Regions from separate parts of the Lysinibacillus sp. RS10 genome, predicted to be linked through region 2. Evidence: a T-box and tRNA genes for the amino acid it is inferred to sense, from the RefSeq annotation. Region 2 holds a T-box; the other regions hold tRNA genes.
What was found. A T-box is a leader RNA that pairs with one kind of tRNA and senses whether it is charged. The one in region 2 lies ahead of ileS (isoleucine--tRNA ligase), so its partner is inferred to be a tRNA-Ile.
Positions count from the first base shown of each region.

Region 1: it has a tRNA-Ile gene. The T-box ahead of ileS (isoleucine--tRNA ligase) is inferred to sense a tRNA for this amino acid. The anticodon was not compared.
Region 3: it has a tRNA-Ile gene. The T-box ahead of ileS (isoleucine--tRNA ligase) is inferred to sense a tRNA for this amino acid. The anticodon was not compared.

Region 1 covers NZ_CP167122.1:983,563-991,174, forward strand. Annotated here, with positions in the region: rRNA gene ACB089_RS05005 (23S ribosomal RNA) at 1-2,012, shown strand, start outside; rRNA gene rrf (5S ribosomal RNA) at 2,130-2,245, shown strand; tRNA gene ACB089_RS05015 (tRNA-Val) at 2,256-2,331, shown strand; tRNA gene ACB089_RS05020 (tRNA-Thr) at 2,335-2,410, shown strand; tRNA gene ACB089_RS05025 (tRNA-Lys) at 2,417-2,492, shown strand; tRNA gene ACB089_RS05030 (tRNA-Leu) at 2,513-2,597, shown strand; tRNA gene ACB089_RS05035 (tRNA-Gly) at 2,646-2,720, shown strand; tRNA gene ACB089_RS05040 (tRNA-Leu) at 2,726-2,814, shown strand; tRNA gene ACB089_RS05045 (tRNA-Arg) at 2,828-2,904, shown strand; tRNA gene ACB089_RS05050 (tRNA-Pro) at 2,918-2,994, shown strand; tRNA gene ACB089_RS05055 (tRNA-Ala) at 3,001-3,076, shown strand; tRNA gene ACB089_RS05060 (tRNA-Met) at 3,102-3,175, shown strand; tRNA gene ACB089_RS05065 (tRNA-Ile) at 3,183-3,259, shown strand; tRNA gene ACB089_RS05070 (tRNA-Ser) at 3,273-3,365, shown strand; tRNA gene ACB089_RS05075 (tRNA-Met) at 3,418-3,492, shown strand; tRNA gene ACB089_RS05080 (tRNA-Met) at 3,538-3,612, shown strand; tRNA gene ACB089_RS05085 (tRNA-Asp) at 3,617-3,692, shown strand; tRNA gene ACB089_RS05090 (tRNA-Phe) at 3,708-3,783, shown strand; tRNA gene ACB089_RS05095 (tRNA-Gly) at 3,789-3,862, shown strand; tRNA gene ACB089_RS05100 (tRNA-Ile) at 3,864-3,940, shown strand; tRNA gene ACB089_RS05105 (tRNA-Asn) at 3,945-4,021, shown strand; tRNA gene ACB089_RS05110 (tRNA-Ser) at 4,031-4,121, shown strand; tRNA gene ACB089_RS05115 (tRNA-Glu) at 4,124-4,195, shown strand; gene nadA (quinolinate synthase NadA) at 4,391-5,494, opposite strand; gene nadC (carboxylating nicotinate-nucleotide diphosphorylase) at 5,481-6,341, opposite strand; gene nadB (L-aspartate oxidase) at 6,298-7,612, opposite strand, start outside.
Region 2 covers NZ_CP167122.1:3,863,378-3,870,989, reverse strand. Annotated here, with positions in the region: gene ACB089_RS19705 (YggS family pyridoxal phosphate-dependent enzyme) at 1-277, shown strand, start outside; gene ACB089_RS19700 (cell division protein SepF) at 261-758, shown strand; gene ACB089_RS19695 (YggT family protein) at 779-1,060, shown strand; gene ACB089_RS19690 (RNA-binding protein) at 1,402-2,190, shown strand; gene ACB089_RS19685 (DivIVA domain-containing protein) at 2,286-2,810, shown strand; T-box leader at 2,888-3,107, shown strand; gene ileS (isoleucine--tRNA ligase) at 3,310-6,078, shown strand; gene ACB089_RS19675 (AraC family transcriptional regulator) at 6,280-7,458, opposite strand.
Region 3 covers NZ_CP167122.1:4,697,791-4,705,402, forward strand. Annotated here, with positions in the region: partial or broken gene ACB089_RS23475 (spore germination protein) at 1-526, shown strand, start outside; gene ACB089_RS23480 (hypothetical protein) at 611-847, shown strand; gene ACB089_RS23485 (endospore germination permease) at 869-2,002, shown strand; gene ltrA (group II intron reverse transcriptase/maturase) at 2,181-3,446, opposite strand; tRNA gene ACB089_RS23495 (tRNA-Glu) at 4,002-4,073, opposite strand; tRNA gene ACB089_RS23500 (tRNA-Asn) at 4,075-4,151, opposite strand; tRNA gene ACB089_RS23505 (tRNA-Ile) at 4,156-4,232, opposite strand; tRNA gene ACB089_RS23510 (tRNA-Gly) at 4,239-4,312, opposite strand; tRNA gene ACB089_RS23515 (tRNA-Phe) at 4,318-4,393, opposite strand; tRNA gene ACB089_RS23520 (tRNA-Ser) at 4,399-4,491, opposite strand; tRNA gene ACB089_RS23525 (tRNA-Ala) at 4,506-4,581, opposite strand; tRNA gene ACB089_RS23530 (tRNA-Pro) at 4,598-4,674, opposite strand; tRNA gene ACB089_RS23535 (tRNA-Arg) at 4,685-4,761, opposite strand; tRNA gene ACB089_RS23540 (tRNA-Lys) at 4,784-4,856, opposite strand; tRNA gene ACB089_RS23545 (tRNA-Gln) at 4,872-4,946, opposite strand; tRNA gene ACB089_RS23550 (tRNA-His) at 4,956-5,031, opposite strand; tRNA gene ACB089_RS23555 (tRNA-Trp) at 5,079-5,152, opposite strand; tRNA gene ACB089_RS23560 (tRNA-Tyr) at 5,166-5,249, opposite strand; tRNA gene ACB089_RS23565 (tRNA-Thr) at 5,256-5,331, opposite strand; tRNA gene ACB089_RS23570 (tRNA-Asp) at 5,343-5,418, opposite strand; tRNA gene ACB089_RS23575 (tRNA-Val) at 5,423-5,498, opposite strand; rRNA gene rrf (5S ribosomal RNA) at 5,509-5,624, opposite strand; rRNA gene ACB089_RS23585 (23S ribosomal RNA) at 5,847-7,612, opposite strand, start outside.

The sequences.
Region 1 (7,612 bases), 2.3 Mb from region 2:
TTTGGACTAGGGGGCCATCCCGGTTTACCGAATTCAGACAAACTCCGAATGCCAGATATTTATACACGGGAGTCAGACTGCGAGTGATAAGATCCGTAGTCAAAAGGGAAACAGCCCAGACCACCAGCTAAGGTCCCAAAGTAATCGTTAAGTGGAAAAGGATGTGGCGTTGCACAGACAACCAGGATGTTGGCTTAGAAGCAGCCATCATTTAAAGAGTGCGTAATAGCTCACTGGTCGAGTGACGCTGCGCCGAAAATGTATCGGGGCTAAACGATTCACCGAAGCTGTGGATTGACATCTACGATGTCAGTGGTAGGAGAGCGTTCTAAGTGCGTTGAAGTCAGACCGGAAGGACTGGTGGAGCGCTTAGAAGTGAGAATGCCGGTATGAGTAGCGAAAGACGGGTGAGAATCCCGTCCACCGTATGACTAAGGTTTCCTGAGGAAGGCTCGTCCGCTCAGGGTTAGTCGGGACCTAAGCCGAGGCCGATAGGCGTAGGCGATGGACAACAGGTTGATATTCCTGTACCACCTCCTCACCGTTTGAGAAATGGGGGGACGCAGTAGGATAGGGTAAGCGCGCCGTTGGTTGTGCGCGTCCAAGCAGTAAGGCGTGTGTGTAGGCAAATCCGCACACTGTAACGTTGAGCTGTGATGGCGAGTCCGTATGGACGAAGTTCCTGATTTCACACTGCCAAGAAAAGCCTCTATCGAGGTGAGAGGTGCCCGTACCGCAAACCGACACAGGTAGTCGAGGAGAGAATCCTAAGGTGTGCGAGAGAACTCTCGTTAAGGAACTCGGCAAAATGACCCCGTAACTTCGGGAGAAGGGGTGCTCTTGAGCGTGCAAGCGCATGAGAGCCGCAGTGAATAGGCCCAGGCGACTGTTTAGCAAAAACACAGGTCTCTGCAAAACCGTAAGGTGACGTATAGGGGCTGACGCCTGCCCGGTGCTGGAAGGTTAAGAGGAGTGGTTAGCGCAAGCGAAGCTGCGAATTGAAGCCCCAGTAAACGGCGGCCGTAACTATAACGGTCCTAAGGTAGCGAAATTCCTTGTCGGGTAAGTTCCGACCCGCACGAAAGGCGTAACGATCTGGGCACTGTCTCAACGAGAGACTCGGTGAAATTATAGTACCTGTGAAGATGCAGGTTACCCGCGACAGGACGGAAAGACCCCGTGGAGCTTTACTGTAGCCTGATATTGAATTTTGGTACAACTTGTACAGGATAGGTAGGAGCCAGAGATCTCGGAGCGCCAGCTTCGAAGGAGGCGTCGGTGGGATACTACCCTGGTTGTATTGAAATTCTAACCCATGCCCCTTAGCGGGGCAGGAGACAGTGTCAGGCGGACAGTTTGACTGGGGCGGTCGCCTCCTAAAAGGTAACGGAGGCGCCCAAAGGTTCCCTCAGAATGGTTGGAAATCATTCGTAGAGTGTAAAGGCACAAGGGAGCTTGACTGCGAGACCTACAAGTCGAGCAGGGTCGAAAGACGGGCTTAGTGATCCGGTGGTTCCGCATGGAAGGGCCATCGCTCAACGGATAAAAGCTACCCCGGGGATAACAGGCTTATCTCCCCCAAGAGTCCACATCGACGGGGAGGTTTGGCACCTCGATGTCGGCTCATCGCATCCTGGGGCTGTAGTCGGTCCCAAGGGTTGGGCTGTTCGCCCATTAAAGCGGTACGCGAGCTGGGTTCAGAACGTCGTGAGACAGTTCGGTCCCTATCCGTCGTGGGCGTAGGAAATTTGAGAGGAGCTGTCCTTAGTACGAGAGGACCGGGATGGACACACCGCTGGTGTACCAGTTGTCTTGCCAAAGGCATCGCTGGGTAGCTATGTGTGGACGGGATAAGTGCTGAAAGCATCTAAGCATGAAGCCCCCCTCAAGATGAGATTTCCCATTACGCAAGTAAGTAAGATCCCTCAAAGACGATGAGGTAGATAGGTTCGAGGTGGAAGTGTGGTGACACATGGAGCTGACGAATACTAATCGATCGAGGACTTAACCAAAATGTTTGAAACATTCAATGCACGTTTATCCAGTTTTGAAAGAATAAGAAAGTTTTTTTAAAAAAAGCTTGCAATTATAACAAAAATACGTTATAATAAATCTTGTCTTTAAAATAGTCTAGTGATGATGGCAAAGAGGTCACACCCGTTCCCATACCGAACACGGAAGTTAAGCTCTTTAGCGCCGATGGTAGTTGGGGGCTTCCCCCTGTGAGAGTAGGACGTCGCTAGGCATAATACCCAGGAGGATTAGCTCAGCTGGGAGAGCACCTGCCTTACAAGCAGGGGGTCGGCGGTTCGAGCCCGTCATCCTCCACCATTTGCCGGTGTAGCTCAGTTGGTAGAGCAACTGACTTGTAATCAGTAGGTCGTGGGTTCGACTCCTATCGCCGGCACCATAGTTTGAGCCATTAGCTCAGTTGGTAGAGCATCTGACTTTTAATCAGAGGGTCGAAGGTTCGAGTCCTTCATGGCTCACCATTTAATTGCCAACAAAATATGCGGGTGTGGCGGAATTGGCAGACGCACTAGACTTAGGATCTAGCGCCGCAAGGCGTGGGGGTTCGACTCCCTTCACCCGCACCATTTTTAAGAATTTCATAATTGCCAGGATAAATAAAATCTTATGCACATGCGGAAGTAGTTCAGTGGTAGAACACCACCTTGCCAAGGTGGGGGTCGCGAGTTCGAACCTCGTCTTCCGCTCCAAATGTGCCGGGGTGGCGGAACTGGCAGACGCACAGGACTTAAAATCCTGCGGTAGGTGACTACCGTGCCGGTTCGATTCCGGCCCTCGGCACCATTTTTTATAATTAGCGCCCGTAGCTCAATTGGATAGAGCGTCTGACTACGGATCAGAAGGTTGTGGGTTCGACTCCTGCCGGGCGCGCCAAATTAATATTTATCGGAATGTAGCTCAGCTTGGTAGAGCACTTGGTTTGGGACCAAGGGGTCGTAGGTTCGAATCCTGTCATTCCGACCATTTTATGGGGCCTTAGCTCAGCTGGGAGAGCGCCTGCCTTGCACGCAGGAGGTCAGCGGTTCGATCCCGCTAGGCTCCACCATAAAGATAACCAGTATAAAGATCCTGGCGGCGTAGCTCAGCTGGCTAGAGCGTACGGTTCATACCCGTAAGGTCGGGGGTTCGATCCCCTCTGCCGCCATCTTAAAGGACCTTTAGCTCAGTTGGTTAGAGCAGACGGCTCATAACCGTCCGGTCGCAGGTTCGAGTCCTGCAAGGTCCACCATTTATATAATTACGGAGGTATACCCAAGTCTGGCTGAAGGGATCGGTCTTGAAAACCGACAGGCGGGTAACACCGCGCGGGGGTTCGAATCCCTCTACCTCCTCCAGTTTTATTTCTATAAATGGCGCTTGAAAAACTCGAAAAGAACATATTATTAACGCGGGGTGGAGCAGTGGTAGCTCGTCGGGCTCATAACCCGAAGGTCGTTGGTTCAAATCCGGCCCCCGCAACCAATTCCTACAAATGGTGCTTGAAAAACTCGAAAAGAATATTATTAACGCGGGGTGGAGCAGTGGTAGCTCGTCGGGCTCATAACCCGAAGGTCGTTGGTTCAAATCCGGCCCCCGCAACCAAAATGGTCCCGTGGTGTAGCGGTTAACATGCCTGCCTGTCACGCAGGAGATCGCCGGTTCGATCCCGGTCGGGACCGCCATTTTTAAAAAAATATGGGTCAGTAGCTCAGTTGGTAGAGCATTAGATTGAAGCTCTAAGTGTCGGCGGTTCGATTCCGTCCTGACCCACCATATTTGCGGGTGTAGTTTAATGGTAAAACCTCAGCCTTCCAAGCTGATGTCGTGAGTTCGATTCTCATCACCCGCTCCAAGGGCCTATAGCTCAGCTGGTTAGAGCGCACGCCTGATAAGCGTGAGGTCGATGGTTCGAGTCCATTTAGGCCCACCATTATTCCGAAGTAGCTCAGTTGGTAGTAGCACCTGACTGTTAATCAGGTTGTCGCAGGTTCGAGTCCTGCCTTCGGAGCCATTTTTTTGTGGGGAAGTACTCAAGAGGCTGAAGAGGCGCCCCTGCTAAGGGTGTAGGTCGGGTAACCGGCGCGAGGGTTCAAATCCCTCCTTCTCCGCCATTGGCCCGTTGGTCAAGTGGTTAAGACACCGCCCTTTCACGGCGGTAACACGGGTTCGAATCCCGTACGGGTCATACTAAAATGCAGTAGATGTAATTTACATCTACTGCATTTTTTTGTATAAGAATAGTTTTTGAGATTTCAATAATTTCCTCTAAAGCTTTCAGACGTAATTATGTCTCGGCATAATTGATAGTAAACATCACACCATGTTCACCTAGAGCTATAATAAACAAACGTCTACCAGAAATGAGTAGACGTTTTACCATTTAAGCTCTTAACAGCATTCTTTCAAGTGAGTTACGTGCTTCCTCTGCAGTGTGAGCATCTACTCGAATACGATTATGTGGTTGCCCCTTTTCTATACTTTCTAAGGACCAAAGTAGATGGGGGAGGTCAATTCGATTCATCGTAAGACAAGGACAGAAATTTTCATTTAAAGAGATAATATGCTTATCAGGGTGCTGCTTAATAATCCGATTAACAAGATTCATTTCTGTACCGATTGCCCATGCTGAACCACTTGGTGCTCCATTAATTGTATCAATAATGTATTTTGTAGAACCTGCATCATCTGCAGCGGCAACAACCTCGCGGCTACATTCAGGATGAACAATGATGCGCATATTTGGATACGCTTTACGCACAAGCTCCGTATGCTGAACTGTAAAACCTTCGTGTACAGAGCAGTGTCCCTTCCATAAGATTACTTGGATGTTTTCTGGGAACTGATCTGTCTCTAGCAAATTTGTTTGAGGATCCCAGACTGCCATATTCTCTAGTGGTATTCCTAAATCATACGCAGTATTTCTACCTAAATGTTGATCTGGTAAAAAGAAAATACGTTGTTTTTGTGTAAATGCCCATTTAACCATTTCTTTTGCATTGGACGATGTAACACAGGCCCCTCCATGCCTTCCCGTAAATGCTTTAATGGCAGCAGTAGAATTGACATATGTTAGCGGGATAATGGTATCCCCGAAAAGCTGTTGTAAAATCGACCATGCTTGTTCTGTTTGATAAATGTCTGCCATATCGGCCATTGAACAGCCTGCTCGCATATCAGGTAAGTAAACATGCTGCTGTTCAGTTGTAAGCATATCAGCTGTTTCCGCCATAAAATGTACTCCACAAAATACTATATATTTAGCTTCTTTATTAGAAGCTGATAATTGAGCAAGCTGTAAAGAATCCCCTGTTACATCTGCAAATTGAATTACTTCATCTTTCTGATAATGATGCCCAGGGATGAAGAGTTTCCTTCCTAATTTCTTTTTTATAGCGATAATGCGGCATTCCATTTCATTTTTAGATAATGCACGATAATGATCTGGTAGTAGTGACGTTTGTTGTAATAAACTAGTGATGGACAAGGGAATTAGCTCCTTTCGTTTGTACAAGTGCACTAATATCAAAGGCTATTACTGAATGTGTTAACGCTCCAAGAGAAATCCATTGAATGCCTGTTTTAGCATAGGTGTTTAAGTTTTGAAGCGTTATGCCTCCTGAAGCTTCTGTAACGATATGTGGGGGAACGGCAGGAAGCCATTCATGTATTTCTTCAGGGCTGCGATTATCAAACATAATAATGTCTGCACCAGCTACAATTGCTTCAACTAGCTGTGCTTTTGTTTCGATTTCCACTTCGATTTTCACAGTGTGACCGATTTTCTCACGGGCAGCCTGCACTGCCTTAGTAATACTACCTGCAAACGCAATATGATTATCCTTTAGCATTATCGCATCGTATAAGCCATTACGATGGTTGTAGGCGCCACCGATTCTAACAGCATATTTATCTAACATACGCAGGCCAGGCATGGTTTTGCGAGTATCGCATATTTTCGCATTCGTACCTACTGTTTCACGTACCGCTAAATTCGTAGCTGTAGCGATAGCAGACATACGCTGGATTAGATTCAATATTACCCGTTCACCAATTAATAATTTTTGAAGAGGACCTTGAATAACAGCGAGAACATCACCGGCATTTACTTCATCACCATCTTTTTTATAAAGTATAATATCCATTGATCGGTCTAGTAGAAGAAATCCATGCTCAATGATGAGGGCTCCACAAAAAATGCCGCTTTCTTTCGCATAAAATGTAAAAGATCCCTGCTGTTCGGCAGAAAATATAAATTCACCCGATAAATCCCCATCTCCTATATCTTCATTAAAGAATTGCTTGAGCATTTCCTCGAGCTTGATGATATTCATACAATGAATTCCTCACTTTCATCTGTCCTTGTTGAAAAATAATCCAGCGGTTTACCCACTGTTTATCATTTTGTAATTTATCAGTGCGAATATGAGCTCCACGAGTTTCTGTTCGTGTAATGGCTGCGTGTGCCATTAATGTAGCGACAGTATGCATCATGTAAAGTTCAAGTTCTGGTAGATTCAAGCCATCTAAGTCAACATGAAGAAGTGTTTGCATTGACGGTAATTGTTGTACGAGTTGTTGTATATCAATAGGATTTCGCACAATGCCTAATGTGTGCATCATTGTTTGTTGTAATTGATTTTTTGTAAATAATGAGGGCATTGTTTGTTTGTAAGTTTTGTCAGCAATGAAGAAATTATTTTGCTTGCACCCCGTCTGGATAATGTATTGGGCCATTCTTTGTCCGAATGTAATTCCTTCTAATAGAGAGTTACTTGCTAAACGATTGGCACCATGCACCCCTGTACAAGCAACCTCACCAATTGCATATAGATTAGGAATAGATGTTCTTCCCATATCATCAGCAATAACACCACCCATTAAGAAATGACTACCTGGTGCTACAGGTATTAAGCCCTCTTGTAAATTGACGTTATTGTCAGAGCAAAGCTGAGCAATTGTAGGGAACTTTTCTTCAAAGTGTACAATACTTGAAATATCAATAAATGTTTTCTGTCCAGCAGCACGTTTATTAAATAACGCATGCGCAGTAATATGACGTGGTGCCAGGTCCAGCTGTTCATGTATGCCTTTCATTATGGGATGACGGTGTTCATCGACAAATATTCCTCCGGCGCCACGCACAGCCTCCGAGACTAATCCTTTGGCCTCACCTTCACACCAAAGTAAGCTAGGGTGAAATTGCATAAATTCCATATCACTGATGGTAGCTCCTGCACGATATGCTAAAGCGATACCATCTCCAGTATTCGTTGCAAAATTGGACGTACAAGAATAAAGCGCGCCGGCACCTCCTGTTGCGAGAATGACGTGGTGGGCTAGGTAACGCTTCATTCCTTTTGCTCCTTTAGTTAGAACGCCGATACAATCTCCATCTGTATTCAATAAAAGCTTGTAAGCCATTTCGTTGCAATTTACAACGATATTCGATGTTAGTTGCTCGAACAAATAATCGATCATTACTTGGCCCGTGCAATCACCACCTGCATGTAAAATACGGTGATGACTATGTGCGCCCTCTAAGCCTAGAGCCGGCGACCCATCGGCTTGTCGATCAATTTCGAGACCTCCTTCTAAAAAATCA
Region 2 (7,612 bases):
ATCATTAAAGAGTTTTACAAAAATTCAAGTTGTTGGTCTAATGACAATGGCACCAAATACAGATGAGGATACAATTATTCGCTCTGTTTTTAAGGAATTAAAACAATGTCAACAGCAAATAGCCGAGCAAGGATTCGTACACGCGCCTTGTACCGAGTTATCAATGGGCATGTCTAATGACTTTGAAATGGCGGTAGAGGAAGGGGCTACATTTGTTCGAGTTGGAACGGCTCTTGTTGGAAATGAAAGAGGGGAAGAGGATGAGCATGAAAAATAAAATTAAAAATTTCTTTTATCTTGAGGAAGAAATAGAAGAAGAAATCACGCAAGCTCCTGTTCAACAGCAACAACCCGTACAACAACAGCAACAAATTCAATCAGTGAAGCCAAAAAAAGTTATTAAGGAGCGAAAGGCACCTGTTCAGGAAATTTTTCCGCAGAGTACAAATACTACAAACAACATTGTAAGTTTACAGGCAGCTATGAATTCTAAAGGTGCAAAAGTTGTATTAGTTGAACCTAGAGTTTATGCAGAAGCACAGGATATTGCTGAACATTTAAAAAATAAACGCGCAACAATCCTCAATTTGCAACGTATTGAGCGAGAGCAAGGTGTACGAATTATTGATTTTTTAAGTGGCACAGTTTATGCACTTGGCGGTGATATTCAAAGGATTGGAAAAGACATTTTCCTATGCACACCTGATAATGTAGAAGTATCTGGAGAAATTTCGAATTTTATTTTAGACGATAATTAATAGCGAGGATTGTAGTTTATATGACTTTATGGGTAATTCTAGGTTATGCATCATTAGCATTTAAGATATATTCTTATATGTTAGTGGGATATGTTTTACTGTCTTGGGTACCTGCTGCCCAAGATTCAGCAATTGGTCGTTTTCTTAAAAAAGTATGTGAGCCTTATTTGGGGATTTTTAGGAAATTTATCCCTCCAATTGGTATGATTGATATCTCGCCAATTGTGGCAATTTTTATGCTTAATTTTATTCAAAACGGACTTTTTATTGTTATTGAAAAAATATATGAAATGTTCATCTAAAAGAAATCCTCACGAACGGTGGGGATTTTTTATTTATGGGGAATACTATATTTAACAAAAATAGTTGCTAACAATTTAGTGATGATTCCCTAGAATTCATAAGTGTGAGTAGGGAACGGTGTTTTGGCAATCTAAAGCAAATTCAACTGAAATTGAGGATCAATACTAAAATCTGATCTTGATTAAAAATGTATTTGCTCAACGGACGCCCCCAGGAAAGCGCCCAGTCGGAACGGAAATCAACCACACGTTATAGTAATGAGCCTTATTTTTCGATATAAATCCTTAAAATACCAATGAAATTAAACTAGTAAAAGAGAGATAATAGAGGTGGAGTAAACATGGAGCATTTAATTCAGCATTTTAGGAAAGATGAACAGCCTTTTATTGAACAGGTTGTGAGTTGGCAACATGAGGTGGAGGATCGATATGCTCCAAAGCTTACTGATTTTTTAGATCCTCGACAACGTTTTATTGTTACATCGATTATTGGCCAAGAAGACACATTGAAAACAGTTAGTGCTGGGCTCTTTGATGAAGCAGAAAGACAACGTATGCTTATTTATCCTACTTATTATGAGCCTGTGGAGGAAGATTTTCAGCTTACAGTATTTTCAGTTCAATATCCTGTGAAATTTGTGCAACTACGACATCCAGATGTTCTAGGGGCATTATTATCATTAGGACTGAATCGTGGCAAATTCGGTGATATTCGTGTAAATGAACACCAAGTACAATTTGTAGTAGCGAATGAGGTAGCAGAATATGTACGTTTACATTTAACAGGCATCGGCAAAGTAAAGGTACATGTAGAATCGATTAAAGAGATGGAGCCTCTGCTACAAAATGAGGAAGAGTGGCTAGAAGAGTCTCATACTGTTTCTTCCATGCGTTTAGATGTTATTATCTCAACGGTTTTAAAAATTTCCCGTCAAAAGGTTCAAGCGTTAATTACAACTAAAAAGGTACGTGTTAATTGGACTGAACGGGATACAGTTGCTTTTGAATTGCAAGAAGGGGATATTTTATCTGTACGCGGAAGCGGTCGAGTGAAAATTATGATGACTGAAGGCCGTACAAAAAAAGATAAGATTCGTTTACAAGTCGGTCGATTGACCCAAAAAAGCTAAAAACCAGGTTAATTTCATTAATTTTTACTGCTAAGTTGTTGGAACAATTGTATAATAGAAAATACGAATGTACATGTAAAGGAGAGAAGGATCGTATGCCATTATCACCTATTGATATACATAATAAGGAGTTTACTAAAACCTTTAGAGGTTATGCTGAAGATGAAGTAAATGAATTTTTAGATCAAATTATTAAAGACTATGAAATTTTGCTACGTGAAAAAAAAGAAGTAGACAGACAATTAGAAATGTACTTAGAACAAGCGAGACATTTTAACTCTTTAGAGGAAACCTTACAAAAATCAATTGTTGTCGCGCAAGAGGCAGCAGATGAAGTGCGAAGAAATTCTCAAAAAGAAGCTAAACTAATTGTCAAAGAAGCAGAAAAAAATGCTGATCGTATTATCAATGAGGCTTTAACGAAGGCTCGTAAAGTGACAATTGAAATCGATGAGCTGAAAAAGCAATCAAAAGTATTCCGTAATCGTTTTAAAATGCTTGTAGAGGCACAGCTTGATTTACTAAATGCAGATGACTGGGATCACTTGTTACAATATGATATTGATCTTACAGAAATTCAAGTATCTGTTGAAGAAGCTCAGGAGGCCGATCAAGTTTAAATGCAATAAGTGAAACTTGACGTGATTGTTTGATTTTCATATACTATTGTAATAGTAATTATTTTGAACAGATATGCATACAGGCAGAGACGAAGACAGTATTTGTTAGGCGTAGTTAAGCGATTTGGGGATAGTGTGAGCCCAAACATGCAAATAACAATGAACATCACTTCGGAGCTAAATAACTGAATGAAGTAAGTTATTTCGTGATGCACGACGTTAACGTGCTTTAAGTGGTAGTACAATTTTGTGCTACAATTAGGGTGGTACCGCGAGTATAAGCTTCTCGTCCCTTTGAGGGATTGAGAGGCTTTTTTATGTTCAAATGGTGGGAGTCTTCCATTTCTATAAGTGGTGAAATGGATAAATGCTTTGAATCCTAAGTTTGAACTTATACGCCTATTGTTAAAATTCGTTGACTTTGCTAATAACTGTTGTATGTAATGAGCGCTTAAGTGTATTTGTTCTTTGTTTGTAAAATTAAAGGAGGAATTGAAAAATGGTTGAGTATAAAGATACTTTATTAATGCCAAAAACAGATTTCCCAATGCGTGGAAACTTACCGGCAAATGAACCGAAGATGCAAGAAAAATGGGATGAAATGGACATTAACAAATTACAGATGGAGCGCACAGAAGGACGCCCTGAATATGTGTTGCATGATGGTCCTCCATATGCGAATGGCGATATCCATATCGGCCATGCTTTGAATAAAGTATTGAAAGACATGATTACACGTCACCGTTCTATGACTGGCTACCGTGTAAACTATATTCCAGGTTGGGATACACATGGTTTACCAATTGAGCAGGCTCTTACGAACAAAGGCGTAAAGCGCAAAGAAATGTCTGTTGCTGAATTCCGTCAATTATGTGAAGAGTATGCTTACGAGCAAATCGACAACCAACGTATACAATTCCGCCGTTTAGGTGTTCGTGGTGATTGGGAAAATCCATATATCACATTAAAGCCTGAATTTGAGGCACGTCAAATTGAAGTATTCGGTAAGATGGCTGAAAAAGGCTATATTTATAAAGGTTTAAAACCAGTTTACTGGTCTCCATCATCTGAATCTGCACTTGCAGAAGCAGAGATTGAATACCAAGATATTAAATCGGCGTCTATTTATGTAAGCTTTGCAATTAAAGATGCTAAAGATGTTGTACCAGCAGATGCTAAATTTATTATCTGGACAACAACACCTTGGACAATTCCAGCGAACTTAGGGATTTCTGTAAACCCTGAATTTATCTATGTAGTTGTAGCAGTTGCAGATAACAAATTCATCATTGCAAAAGAATTATTAGAAACAGTTGCTAACGAACTTGAGTGGGATGCATATGAAGTTGTTCAGGAAGTAAAAGGTGAGGCACTAGATCGAGTTGTTGCACAGCATCCATTCTATGACCGTGAATCGCTTGTGATGGTTGGAGAGCACGTAACTGCTGAAGCGGGTACTGGCTGTGTTCATACAGCACCAGGACACGGGGAAGATGACTATCATATCAGTAAGCAATATGGTCTACCAATTCTTAGTCCTGTTGATAATAGCGGCTGTTATACAGATGAAGCACCTGGTTTTGAAGGTGTATTCTACAATGATGCAAACAAAATAATCACAGAAAAATTAAAAGAAGTAGGCGCATTAGAAAAACTTAACTTCTTTACACACTCTTACCCGCATGACTGGCGTACGAAAAAACCAGTTATTTATCGTGCAACACCACAGTGGTTTGCGTCAATAGATGCATTCCGTGATGAGTTATTAGAGGCTGTAAAATCAACGGCATTTACACCTGCTTGGGGTGAAACTCGTCTTTATAATATGATTCGTGACCGTGGTGACTGGGTAATTTCACGTCAGCGCGCATGGGGAGTGCCAATTCCAATTTTCTATGCTGAAAATGGAGAGCCAATTATTACACCAGAAACAATTGCCCATATCTCAGCATTATTCCGTCAACACGGGTCAAATATTTGGTTCCAAAAAACTGCAAAAGAATTATTACCTGAAGGCTTCACACATCCAGGTAGCCCGAACGGCGAATTTACAAAAGAAAATGATATTATGGACGTTTGGTTCGACTCAGGTTCTTCACACCAAGGTGTATTAGTAGAACGTGGTATGAAATATCCAGCTGATTTATATTTAGAGGGCTCAGACCAACACCGTGGATGGTTTAACTCATCATTAATTACGTCAGTAGCTATTAATGGCTATGCACCATATAAGGGACTATTAACACATGGTTTCGTTCTAGATGGTGAAGGTCGTAAGATGAGTAAATCTTTAGGAAATGTCATTATCCCGAAAAAGGTTATGGATCAATACGGGGCAGATATTCTTCGTTTATGGGTTGCTTCGGTGGATTATACAGCCGATGTTCGTATCTCGATGGATATGTTGAAGCAAGTATCTGAGGTTTATCGAAAAATCCGTAACACATTCCGTTTCTTACACGGCAATGTAGCTGATTTCGATGTAGCGAAAGATCGAGTAGCGTATGCAGACCTTCGTGAAATGGATCAATACGTTTATATGCGTCTACAAGATGTGTTAAAAACTGTACGTGCTGCTTACGATCGCTATGATTTCGCTGCCGTTTACCATGCAGTGAATAACTTTGTTGCGGTAGAATTATCTTCATTCTATTTAGATATTGCAAAAGATGTTGTATACATTGAAGGCAATGACAACAAAGATCGCCGTGCAATGCAAACCGTTATTTATGACACATTAATGACGTTAGTAAAAGTGATGTCACCAATTATCCCTCATACAGCTGATGAGATGTGGTCTTATTTACATGCTCAAGGTGTTGTCGAAGAGGTATCTGTACAATTAACAGACTTCCCAGAGGTTGATGAACATGAAAACTTCGAAAGTCTACGTGCAAAATGGGTGAAAATCATTGATGTACGTGATGATCTTTTAAAAGCATTAGAGGAAGCTCGTAATGCAAAAACAATCGGTAAATCACTTGAAGCAAAAGTGACAGTTTATGCAAAAGAAGATGTGGCAGCTTTATTGAAAGATGCAAACATTGATTTTGCGCAACTTTCAATCGTCTCTGCCTTTGAAGTAGCACCAATAGAAGCTGCACCTGCAAATGCATTAGCTCTAGAACATGCATCGATTGTTGTAGAGAAAGCAACAGGCGAAAAATGTGAGCGTTGCTGGTCAATTTCTGAAACAGTCGGTTCAAATGAAGCGCATCCAACAGTGTGTACACGTTGTGCAGAAGTTGTAGAAAAATATTACGTTTAAGTTCTTTCAGCCGATTCCGGACGCAATTATGCCGAGCATAATTGATAAAAACAAACAGTAATGCAAACTAAGAACAAGAATTTGCATGCTATGTAATAAAAACGCAAGTCTCCTTGATGAAGGGGGGCTTGCGTTGTTTACTTTTATGGAGGTCTAGCAGATTCTTTTTATAGGTTTAGTTACGCAACGATGTGATATGAACTATTTAAATAATATTTCTTGCGTATTGCGGTAGTCAGTTGGAGATATGCCAACATATTTCTTAAACGTGATGCTGAAATAATTAGGTGTGTTAAAACCGCAGATGGATGAAATTTTTTCAATGGTGTAATCGTATTTTCGTAAATAGGGTAGCGTCTTGATGATCCGTGTAAAAGCTACATAGTCCACAAAGTTACGACCAGTCTCTTTTTTAAACAATCTACTAAAATGCGTAGAACTAAAGTTAATATATTTGGCAACATCACTAATCGTTATTTGTTCATCATAGTGTTCTTCGATATAGTGGATAGCCTTTTGAAGCGATTCTTGCTTTGTTAAATCTTCATAAAATCGTATATGAATATTATGGACAGGTGGTTTTCTCCGTGCCTTTCGCGCTTGACTATAAGATTCCTTAACTTGCATGGCGTCCTGAAAAACACCGCCAATCCCCATAAAAAGATGAATGCCATAATCTTTTTTTAACACTTCAATAACCTCAAGTAAACAAGCTACCCCCTCAGACCAATGCTTAAATGATGTGTATTCATTTGGAAGGCGCATAAGCAACAATAAATAACGTTCAAAATTTAAAAAGGATAGAGGTGCTTTGTTAGCAAAGTTTTGACGAAACACATTTGCTATAACACTGCTCGCATCATAAAGGATAGATCGATTTTCATTCACATCTATATAGCCCTGAATTAAAAACACGATATTTGGGATGCAATTTTTTGATAAAAAAGAGGCAGACTGGATAATTTCCTGCTCATTTTCAACTTCTCCCCGTATAAGTCGTTTTAAAAAGGCTTCTCGGAAAGGGGAAGTATGGTCTTGTGAAATTTGCTGTGATAGCTCAAGCATTGTTATAGTACTTGCCTGTTTTTCTTTATAGGACGTATAAAGCTTTTTAACAATTCGTAGAAATTTTGCTTTCTGTAATGGTTTTATGAGAAGTGCGGGCAAATTTAGTTCAATTGCTATACCAGTTGAGTAAGTAAGGTGTTCTGCAACAATAGGGACAATTATACTATCAGGATAATTTCTTTTTAACCGATTTATCTTTACCCAGTCAAATAAGCGGTTGATTTCATAGAAAATGAGAGCGACATCTTCTGTTTTGAGTTCTTCACAGTTCATAAAGGTATTAGGTAGAAATTCTTCTAACCAGTAGCCCATTTGTTGTTTTTCATTTGAATTTTCAATATACCAAACAATATTTAAAATGCTAACAACTCCCTTTCGTTGTAAATGAAAATAATAAAAATATTTTAACCTAAAATAGCATTTTTTTGTACTAATACAGCAATATTTTGTAACTAAATTATGGGTT
Region 3 (7,612 bases), 830 kb from region 2:
ACAGCGAGAAGGTGTACCATTTCCTGCGTTTGTAGAGGCTCTAATTATGGAGATTGCATTTGAAGTACTTAGGGAGGCAGGGCTTCGTATGCCAAGAATGATAGGGCCTGCAATATCGATTGTAGGAACATTGATTATTGGACAAGCCGCTGTACAAGCAGGTATCGTTTCAGCGTCAATGGTTATAATTGTAGCATTAACAGCGATATGTAGCTTCCTTTTTCCTGCATATGGATTATCTAATTCCATACGGATTTTACGCTTTCCTTTAATGGGATTAGCAGCAATGTTCGGGTTATTTGGAGTGTTTATAGGAATGATGTTTCTTATTATGCATTTATGTAGTTTACGTTCCTTTGGTGTACCTTATATGAGCCCTTTTGCACCAATAATTCCAAAGGATCAAAAAGATGCACTAATCGTTTTTCCACGCCGATCTTTGTTAACTCGTCCGCGATTAATTAGCCAAACTAATAATGTTAGAGGACATAAGCAATTACAAAATAAGAAACGACCTGCTCATTAACTATTAAAAAACTACTGTCAAGGTCAATGTGAAAACTCAAGGTTTAGAGACTATGCAGAACGCACAATTAAAGGAGTAATCTATATGGCTATGGTGTTAGTAATATTAATTATTACAGCTTGTATTATTTTTTTTGAGTTGCCAAGTTTAAAAAAAGGAGATACTAAAACCGTTTGGACATTTTCCCTTTTGCTAACGATCGGTGTAGTCTTAAATATTGCTATAAGTTTAAAAGCAATACAATTTAGTCCGCTGGATATAATTATGTATATTTTCCATCCAGTTAGTGATTTTTTAAAAACAACGTTATTAAAAAAATAATCTTAAGAAAGGGGGAATATTATGGAAAAGCAATTGATAAGTTCACGTCAATTCACAATAATTGTAATTCTCTTTACCGTAGGGACAAGCATTTTAATTATTCCTGCAAGTATAGCAACTGAAGTAAAACAAGATGCTTGGATTGTAGCCATTATAGGTACCTTATTAAGTATACCTATCCTAACACTGTTTATGGCTTTAGTAAAAAAGATGCCCACTCTATCCTTTGTAGAGATTACAGAAAAAATATTGGGGAGTTTTTTAGGGAAAATTGTTACCATTGGATTTGTCATTTTAACGTTGTTATCATCTGGCGAGCTACTATATTTTATTGGAAATTTTCTTCAGACAGAGGTAATGCCAGAGACGCCACCAGTTGTATTTTCAATATTATTTAACCTTATTATACTTTTTGCAGCTTATTCAGGAATAGAAGTTTTTGCGCGTACATTAGAAATACTATTCCCTGCTTTTCTGTTCATATTTATTATTTTTGTGTTATTTATAACCCCTGAAATAGAGATTAAAAATGTACAACCAATTTTAGAAGTTTCAGCACAACCTCTTATATATAGCATTTTACACTTTATGGGTCTATTTTCTTTTCCATTAGTCGTTATATTAATGGTTTTTCCATCAGCTATCAATAACTATACATCTGGTAAGAAAGGGTTTTATATTGGCACATTAATAGGAGGATTAATTTTAACAATTATTATAGCATTATCAATTTTAGTATTGGGGGTAACAAATACATCTCTTAGAACCTTCCCTAGTTACACGCTAGCGCAAAGAATTTCGATTGGTAATTTCCTGCAACGTATTGAAGTTATTATGGCTTTTATTTGGATGGTTACAATATTCGTCAGAGCCTTCATGTATTTTTACGCAACGGTAAAGGGGTTAGGAGAAATACTTAAAATTAATGATCACAGACGATTAATTCTCCCACTTGGGATGATTACAGTTGCACTTTCTCAAATAGTACATCCAAATAACATGCATTCTAGCAAATATAATCAAGAAACTTGGCCCTTATATATTGGAATATTTTCCCTTTTTCTTCCTTTGTTATTACTTATTGTCGCGAAACTGAGAAACATTAAGAACCCTGAAAATGGAAAATCAAAAAATGAAGATGCCGGAACAACCTAGACCGTACACTCAATATTAATCCAACTAATACATTGGGTGTGCAGTTTTGCATTTTAATCCCAGCTGAGCCTCTTTTACATACAAAAACTATGACAATCAATCGAGTAGGAGGAGGTGATTAACCTCCGACCTCTCCCACCACCGTACATACGGCTCCGTATACGGCGGTTCAAAAGTTTTATGGTTTTAAAATGACTTGGGAGAGACTTTTTAAATTTTGTTTCTCCCAGTATTTATTATTTAGGGCTCTATCTATGATTGGACTATTAGATGTTCGCCAATATCCCTTTCTTGTATTTGCCATTCTATAGGCGTCGTTCGGTCGGATACCAAGTTTCTTAAGGTTGCGACACTTCGTTGTGGTTTTCTTCCATTCTTTCCATCGACACGCTCGCAGTCTTCGGCGTATATGGGCATCCATCTTTTTAGCGTATTTACCAAGCTCTCCGATTTTAAAGTAATTACCCCACCCCTGAATCAGATAGTTGAGGTATTTAATTCTTTCATCCATTCGCATGCTCCGATTACGATTCGTGAGGCGGCGGATTTTATCTTCAAATTTCTGTTTACTTTTCTTTGGCACGTATATCCTTGTTTGTCGTTTGTTTCGATAGAAACTCACTCCTAAGAATATCCGTGCGCTCGGCTTTCCCACTGCGGATTTCTCCTCATTTACCTTAAGCTTTAGTTTCTTTTCGATAAATGTTGTCATCCCTACTTTTACACGCTCTCCTGCTTTTAAACTTTTGACATAGATATTACAATCATCCGCGTAACGAACGAATCTGTGACCTCTTTTATCAAGCTCTTTATCTAGTTCATGGAGAAGAATATTACTAAGTAGTGGACTCAGTGGACCACCTTGCGGCGTGCCTTCTTGGCTATGTACTACAACGCCATTTGCCATAGTACCAGCGTTGAGAAATTTACGGATTAACTTTAAAGTTGGCTTATCCTTAATATATCCCGCAACTAGGGACATCAGTTTATCGTGTTGAACGCGGTCAAAGAATTTCTCAAGGTCCATGTCGACCACGAATTTGTAGCCTTCATCCATATAAGATTGCGCTTGTGCAATTGCTTGATGAGCACTTTTATTTGGCCGAAAACCATAACTATAGTCACTGAAAATTGGGTCGATGATTGGTGTTAAGATTTGAACGACTGCTTGTTGAATGACGCGGTCTGTTACAGTTGGAATCCCTAATTTTCTCGTATTACCGTTTCCTTTTGGAATTTCTACCCGTCTTACCGGTTGCGGTGTATATTGCCCTGTTTGGATTTGACGAATAATCTTTTCTTTATTTTCTTTTAAGTATTGGCGTGTTGCTTCTATATCTTTCGCATCGACTCCAGCAGCACCTTTATTTCTACGTACCTTCTTAAAAGCTTCGTTTAGATTATCTCGGTCTGTTATTAAATAAATTAGTCCATTTGAATCCATATGTTCTCATGGTATAGGTATGCATATGAACAGTTCCACTCTTTTCGTTGCGCGATTCACGTTCTGCGTTTCAAGGCAACGTAAAGTCTTATGATTGGCTGTGTCTTCACTGTCATATAATGTGCCCTTCCATGTTCACTCCTTTCGTTCAGCCCTTCCCCTTATTGGTACTATGGCTTCTGCTGACTTCTGATGATTCAGCTATCTATCGCTAAATAGGTTCTGTTTCCAGGTATTCATCAGATCTCCCGGGGTAAGTCCGTCCACTTTCACCTCATCTATCCGCCACATTTATTGCACTGACTCCCGTGGATATTTTGGATTTTGATTTGTTTAGCAATCTCGTCCAGTCAGAACAACCTCGAATGTGATTCGTATACCTCGGACCAAGGTTTTGCCTCCTGCTTCCTTCAGATTCCACGTCGCCATGGACACCCTTGCACTTGGCTAGTGGTTCGCATATCCCAACGCCCACAGTGAACTTTCATCACCTAGTTGACGGACATGCCCGGCACACTAAAAAAAGCATGTTGCACAAATGTGCAACATGCTTGATGACCCCTACGGGATTCGAACCCGTGTTACCGCCGTGAAAGGGCGGTGTCTTAACCACTTGACCAAGGGGCCGTGGCTCCGAAGGCAGGACTCGAACCTGCGACAACCTGATTAACAGTCAGGTGCTACTACCAACTGAGCTACTTCGGAATAATGGTGGGCCTAAATGGACTCGAACCATCGACCTCACGCTTATCAGGCGTGCGCTCTAACCAGCTGAGCTATAGGCCCATTATTTGGAGCGGGTGATGAGAATCGAACTCACGACATCAGCTTGGAAGGCTGAGGTTTTACCATTAAACTACACCCGCAAATATGGTGGGTCAGGACGGAATCGAACCGCCGACACTTAGAGCTTCAATCTAATGCTCTACCAACTGAGCTACTGACCCGGAAATGGAGGAGGTAGAGGGATTCGAACCCCCGCGCGGTGTTACCCGCCTGTCGGTTTTCAAGACCGATCCCTTCAGCCAGACTTGGGTATACCTCCAAAATATTTAGAAATGGTGGAGCCTAGCGGGATCGAACCGCTGACCTCCTGCGTGCAAGGCAGGCGCTCTCCCAGCTGAGCTAAGGCCCCAAAAATTAAGTAAAACTGGTCGGAATGACAGGATTCGAACCTACGACCCCTTGGTCCCAAACCAAGTGCTCTACCAAGCTGAGCTACATTCCGTTACTTTTTTTGGCGCGCCCGACAGGAGTCGAACCCATAACCTTCTGATCCGTAGTCAGACGCTCTATCCAATTGAGCTACGGGCGCATAATTTTGTATAAAAACTTGATGAGCCATGAAGGACTCGAACCTTCGACCCTCTGATTAAAAGTCAGATGCTCTACCAACTGAGCTAATGGCTCAAACTAAGAAATAAATGGCTGGGGTACTAGGATTCGAACCTAGGCATGACGGAATCAAAATCCGTTGCCTTACCGCTTGGCTATACCCCAATTATTAAATGGGGCGACTGATGGGAATCGAACCCACGAATGCCGGAACCACAATCCGGTGCGTTAACCACTTCGCCACAATCGCCACTATATGTAAACACAGCAGTTCTTGATAACGAGTACCTCGAAACCTGGCAGGGGCAGTAGGAATCGAACCCACACCAAAGGTTTTGGAGACCTCTATTCTACCGTTGAACTATGCCCCTATTATATTAAAACTGGTGGAGGGGGACGGATTCGAACCGCCGAACCCTAAGGAGCGGATTTACAGTCCGCCGCGTTTAGCCACTTCGCTACCCCTCCAATGGATGGTGCCGGCGATAGGAGTCGAACCCACGACCTACTGATTACAAGTCAGTTGCTCTACCAACTGAGCTACACCGGCAAAAAAAAAAATGGCGGTCCCGACCGGGATCGAACCGGCGATCTCCTGCGTGACAGGCAGGCATGTTAACCGCTACACCACGGGACCATAATGGTGGAGGATGACGGGCTCGAACCGCCGACCCCCTGCTTGTAAGGCAGGTGCTCTCCCAGCTGAGCTAATCCTCCTGGGTATAATGCCTAGCGACGTCCTACTCTCACAGGGGGAAGCCCCCAACTACCATCGGCGCTAAAGAGCTTAACTTCCGTGTTCGGTATGGGAACGGGTGTGACCTCTTTGCCATCATCACTAGACTATTTTCGACCTCCAATACACGGCGTATTACTGCGTCAGCTTCTCTCGCTCAATCGGTCACGTACAGAGGTACGCTCCCTCATTCACTCGTTTGCTTCCTTGTACTACTTGTGTCTTGAAGCTCTCTTCGGCTTTCAATATACATCGTATCTTGAAACCCTTGGTTGAAAGAAATTATTCTTTCAAAACTGGATAAACGTGCATTGAATGTTTCAAACGTTTTGGTTAAGTCCTCGATCGATTAGTATTCGTCAGCTCCATGTGTCACCACACTTCCACCTCGAACCTATCTACCTCATCGTCTTTGAGGGATCTTACTTACTTGCGTAATGGGAAATCTCATCTTGAGGGGGGCTTCATGCTTAGATGCTTTCAGCACTTATCCCGTCCACACATAGCTACCCAGCGATGCCTTTGGCAAGACAACTGGTACACCAGCGGTGTGTCCATCCCGGTCCTCTCGTACTAAGGACAGCTCCTCTCAAATTTCCTACGCCCACGACGGATAGGGACCGAACTGTCTCACGACGTTCTGAACCCAGCTCGCGTACCGCTTTAATGGGCGAACAGCCCAACCCTTGGGACCGACTACAGCCCCAGGATGCGATGAGCCGACATCGAGGTGCCAAACCTCCCCGTCGATGTGGACTCTTGGGGGAGATAAGCCTGTTATCCCCGGGGTAGCTTTTATCCGTTGAGCGATGGCCCTTCCATGCGGAACCACCGGATCACTAAGCCCGTCTTTCGACCCTGCTCGACTTGTAGGTCTCGCAGTCAAGCTCCCTTGTGCCTTTACACTCTACGAATGATTTCCAACCATTCTGAGGGAACCTTTGGGCGCCTCCGTTACCTTTTAGGAGGCGACCGCCCCAGTCAAACTGTCCGCCTGACACTGTCTCCTGCCCCGCTAAGGGGCATGGGTTAGAATTTCAATACAACCAGGGTAGTATCCCACCGACGCCTCCTTCGAAGCTGGCGCTCCGAGATCTCTGGCTCCTACCTATCCTGTACAAGTTGTACCAAAATTCAATATCAGGCTACAGTAAAGCTCCACGGGGTCTTTCCGTCCTGTCGCGGGTAACCTGCATCTTCACAGGTACTATAATTTCACCGAGTCTCTCGTTGAGACAGTGCCCAGATCGTTACGCCTTTCGTGCGGGTCGGAACTTACCCGACAAGGAATTTCGCTACCTTAGGACCGTTATAGTTACGGCCGCCGTTTACTGGGGCTTCAATTCGCAGCTTCGCTTGCGCTAACCACTCCTCTTAACCTTCCAGCACCGGGCAGGCGTCAGCCCCTATACGTCACCTTACGGTTTTGCAGAGACCTGTGTTTTTGCTAAACAGTCGCCTGGGCCTATTCACTGCGGCTCTCATGCGCTTGCACGCTCAAGAGCACCCCTTCTCCCGAAGTTACGGGGTCATTTTGCCGAGTTCCTTAACGAGAGTTCTCTCGCACACCTTAGGATTCTCTCCTCGACTACCTGTGTCGGTTTGCGGTACGGGCACCTCTCACCTCGATAGAGGCTTTTCTTGGCAGTGTGAAATCAGGAACTTCGTCCATACGGACTCGCCATCACAGCTCAACGTTACAGTGTGCGGATTTGCCTACACACACGCCTTACTGCTTGGACGCGCACAACCAACGGCGCGCTTACCCTATCCTACTGCGTCCCCCCATTTCTCAAACGGTGAGGAGGTGGTACAGGAATATCAACCTGTTGTCCATCGCCTACGCCTATCGGCCTCGGCTTAGGTCCCGACTAACCCTGAGCGGACGAGCCTTCCTCAGGAAACCTTAGTCATACGGTGGACGGGATTCTCACCCGTCTTTCGCTACTCATACCGGCATTCTCACTTCTAAGCGCTCCACCAGTCCTTCCGGTCTGACTTCAACGCACTTAGAACGCTCTCCTACCACTGACATCATAGATGTCAATCCACAGCTTCGGTGAATCGTTTAGCCCCGATACATTTTCGGCGCAGC